DNA from 2 places in the Synechococcus sp. R55.4 genome. Region 1 is predicted to be linked to the other one. Evidence: predicted binding sites of a transcription regulator. Region 1 holds the regulator's gene; the other holds the start of a gene.
The links. The regulator NtcA, encoded in region 1, controls nitrogen genes in cyanobacteria. The targets are predictions, from matches to a motif close to GTANCNNNNGNTAC.

Region 1 (2,202 bases):
CGTCATAGTCCTCTGCCACAAAAGACTGGCCGGAAGTGGGATCCTCAGAAGGAGAGGTCAAGGGCCGCAAACTGGTGGCGATGTGCCAATCCGGCTTGGGGGGGATCACCGTCAAAGTGTAGGGTTCCCGCTCGCGACCGGGCACGTAGAGGAAGAGCGCTGCCCCGTTGAAATAGGCGTGGGTCAAATCCAGATGGTTTGTGCGCACCGTCAGCTCATAGGCATAGACCCGATAGCACACCTTCACAGCAGAAGAACCCGGCGGATCGATTTGCCAGGTATTCTTATCCACCTTCCGCCAGGCCAAAGGGATCCCTTGCTCGGTTGCCGCCTGAAACTCCTGTACATGACGGGCATACTCCCGCACCAAGTAGGATCCCGGCGTCCACACCGGCAGTCGCAGCCGCAAAGGCACCTCTGGATCCACCTCTTGGATCTGCAGTTCCACCTCCAGCAGGTGATTGGCCGGATCCGGCATCCGCACTGTGAAATGCTGGCGGCTCAGTTGAGAAGGTGCAGCAACAACAGCCTCCGGGCTCCCCATAGATAGATAGAATGTTCCAACCCACTCCACTCTCTACCGCCAAGGGCCGACGCAACCCCCAGCGACAATGGCTCCTATCCTAACCTCTGCCTTTGGCTGGAGAGCAGCAACGAGACTTAAAAATGTAGCGCGTGCTACAAAGATACCTAGGCAGAACCTTCTACTTTAGGGTAAATCTTGGTATCCTCGTAGATTCTGAAGTCAATGGGTTGCAACCTAGCCTAATGCTTCTAGATTGATCTTAGTAGGTTGATCTTAGGTATAAACTGACCTTAAAAGGTTGATGAGTATGGCGGTGGCCGTAGCGGAAAAATCTCTGATCACAGCCTTCAAGCAATTGGGAGGCCCTCACCATCCTCCGGTTATCGAAACGTTTGAGCGCGGGAAGACCATTTTTTTTCCAGGGGATCCGGCGGAGCGGGTTTACTTTTTGGTAAAGGGAGCCGTTAAGCTCTCGCGGGTCTACGAAATGGGAGAGGAAATCACCGTTGCCCTCCTGCGGGAAAACAGCATCTTCGGCGTGCTCTCCTTTATCACGGGACAGCGCTCCGACCGCTTTTATCACTCGGTGGCTTTTACACCTACCGAGTTACTCTCTCTGCCGATCGAGCAGGTGGAAAAATCCTTGCAGGAGAACGCCGAACTGGCCATGTTGCTGGTTAAAAGCCTGTCGTCTCGTATCTTGCAAACGGAGATGATGATCGAGACGCTGGCTCATCGCGACATGGGATCCCGTCTGGTCAGCTTTTTGTTGATTCTCTGTCGCGATTTCGGGGTGCCTGGCCCAGATGGGGTCACCATCGATCTCAAGCTGTCTCACCAGGCCATTGCCGAGGCCATTGGCTCAACCCGCGTCACCATCACCCGCCTGTTGGGAGAGCTGCGCAAGAAGAAGTACATCTCCATTCACAAGAAGAAGATCACCGTACACGACCCGATGCGGCTGAGCCATCGCTTTGCCTAGAAGGAAGAGGAGAACACCTCCTGAGTAGCACCTTGCCCAGGCAAACCCCGCTCGACGGCTAGTTGAAGCTCTGGCCGGCCTATGTTCAATCTACTGCTGCAGCCTTGAAGAATCTCTGTGCCCGAAGGACAGACTTAAAGTTTTCTGGAAGCTGACCGGATCGCGGGCAAGAATCTACTAGTCTATGGGGGGATCTGGCTTTGGCCAGAGCTATCTAGCCAATTGCTGAGGTGTAACTGTGGAAACGGCCATCGAGTGGATTACCGCCCATGAGATCCTCGACTCGCGAGGGCGTCCCACCCTAGAAGCCCTGGTGGGTCTAGCCAATGGGGCGACGGGCTTGGCGCAGGTTCCCAGCGGCGCTTCGACCGGTACCTTTGAGGCCCATGAGCTGCGGGACGGGGATCCCAAACGCTACGGCGGTAAGGGTGTGCTGAGGGCGGTGGAAAACATCCTTGGCCCCATCCAGTCGGAGCTGCAGGGAGAAGATGCCCTCAACCAAGCCCGTATTGACCAGTTGCTGATCGACCTGGACGGCACCCCCAACAAGTCCCGCCTGGGGGCCAACGCTATTTTGGCAGTTTCTCTGGCGACAGCCAAAGCGGCTGCGGAAGCAGTGGGCTTGCCTCTTTACAAATACCTGGGGGGGCCCTTTGCCAACCTGCTGCCGGTGCCGCTGATGAACGTGCTCAAC
Region 2 (2,202 bases), on a different contig from region 1:
CCGTCTTGTTCATAACAGGCCAGGATGCGCCCATCGCCACAGAAGCCGTAGGTGCTCAGGCCAAACACCCACTGCGGCTCTCCAAACTCCGCTTCCATAGGGCAGAGGGGAATGGGGCCCTGGGGATCCCAGCGATAGAGGTTCCACCAGCCGCTGCAATCGGAAACAAAGTAGAGATCCCCCTCCGGTGACCACTGGGGCTGGAAGATCGACTCGGCAGGGCCACCGGCCAGCTTTTGAGGTTCTCCCAAGCTGCCGTCAGGGTTCACCTCAGACCGCCACAGCTCTGTGCCGTCCCAGGGCATTTGGGGGTGATCCCAGGTCAGCCATACCAAGGTCTGGCCGTCTGGACTGAGGCGCGGGCTGGCGTAGAAGTCGTGCCCAGAAGCCAAAATCTGCTGGGATCCACTTGCTAAGTCAATCGAGACAAGGCTGTTTTCCGGCTCTCCCTGGCGGCTGTGATCCTCCCGCACACAGAGGATGCGTCCACGCGCCCGATCCACCACCCCGTCGGCGTAGCGATAGGGGCCTGCTTCCGTCAGGGGCTGGGGATCTGAACCCGGCAGCAGGCGGTAGAGCCGTTGGTCAGCGAAGTTGCAAAAATACACTACCCCTGCCGACACCCAATAAGCTCCACCCCCATACTCATGCACCCGTGTCCGCACATTGAAAGGTGCCGGTGTCAGCTCCACCAGGATCCCGTCGGCAGAGCGCCGCATCAACACGTTGCGCCCTTTTTCTTGCGGGCGGCCCTCCGTCCAGTAGAGATCCCCCTGATCCCAAACCATCTGTCCCAAGCGCAGGGATCCCGTCACCACCAGGTCAGCGGTAATCGGGGATCGCCAAGATCCATAGCCAGCCTGTTGCACCATAAGCTGTTAACTCTCAACTAATTCTCGACCCCAGAACCCCTATTATGCCGGCAGCAAGGGATCCCTGCCTTTGCCTACAGCCTGTGGGGAAAGGGCTCGGATTCTGGGAAAAGGTATCCCGCGATACAATTCTCTCCGGGCTGAATGGGTTTGATGGAACACGTTAAGGCAACAGGGACGCACGACGCTTTCTCGACTGCAGGATTAGCCTTTCCCCTGTTGACGTTGGGAAGGCATTCGGTGAAAGCCTCAGCTGAGCGCAGTTGGGCAGGTTCAACACATGGGCGAGGTGATGAGCTAGGTGCTTCCCCCCGTTGGCCGGGCTGCTGCAACTGTACTTCTTAACACCCTTTGCACTCACTTCGTTTCGGAGATCACCGATGGCTCAATCTTTTAATCGTCGTCAAGTGCTGAAAATGGGCGCTCTGGCTGGAGCCGGGGCGGCGCTGGGGCCGCAGATCTGGGTGAAGCGGTCTGTGCCCGCCTACGCCCAGGGAGAGACCATTCGCGTTGGCATTTTGCACTCCCTCAGCGGCACCATGGCCATTTCAGAAACCAGCGTGGTGGATGCCGAAAAGCTGGCTATCAAAGAGATCAATGCCGCCGGTGGGGTTTTGGGCAAGCAGATCGAGCCGATTATCGAGGATGGGGCTTCCGATTGGCCAACCTTTGCCGAGAAAGCCACCAAATTGATCGATGTGGACAAGGTGGCAACGGTATTCGGCTGCTGGACTTCGGCCAGTCGCAAAGCCGTGTTGCCGGTGTTTGAATCCAAGCAGCACCTGCTCTGGTATCCCGTGCAGTACGAAGGACAAGAGTGCTCCAAAAACATCTTCTACACCGGCGCTGCCCCCAACCAGCAGATCGAGCCTTCGGTGGAATGGCTGCTCAAGAACAAGGGCAAAGAGTTCTTCCTGGTGGGATCCGACTACGTGTTCCCCCGCACGGCCAACACCATCATCAAGGCCCAGTTGGAAGCCCTGGGGGGCAAGGTGGTGGGTGAAGACTATCTGCCTTTGGGCAACACAGAAGTTACTCCCATCATCAGCAAGATCCGGGCCGCTCTTCCCAATGGCGGTGTGATCTACAACAGCTTGAATGGCGACAGCAACGTGGCCTTTTTCAAACAGTTGAAAGGGGCAGGGCTGGGGCCAGATCGCTATCCTTCCATGTCCGTCAGCATTGCTGAAGAAGAGGTACAGGCCATCGGCCCCGAATTCTTGGAAGGGCACTTCGCCGCCTGGAACTACTTTATGACGGTGGATACGCCTGCCAACAAGAAGTTTGTGGAAGCTTTCAAGGCAGAATACGGCCAAAACCGCGTCACCAA

Region 2: a site for NtcA is predicted at 986-999, ahead of urtA (urea ABC transporter substrate-binding protein). Genes of this name have one in related genera too.

The regions. Positions count from the first base shown of each region.
Region 1 covers NZ_JANSIF010000030.1:19,793-21,994, forward strand. Annotated here, with positions in the region: gene NW842_RS08425 (M61 family metallopeptidase) at 1-544, opposite strand, end outside; gene ntcA (global nitrogen regulator NtcA) at 834-1,508, shown strand; gene eno (phosphopyruvate hydratase) at 1,747-2,202, shown strand, end outside.
Region 2 covers NZ_JANSIF010000025.1:10,117-12,318, forward strand. Annotated here, with positions in the region: gene NW842_RS07390 (S9 family peptidase) at 1-872, opposite strand, end outside; gene urtA (urea ABC transporter substrate-binding protein) at 1,253-2,202, shown strand, end outside.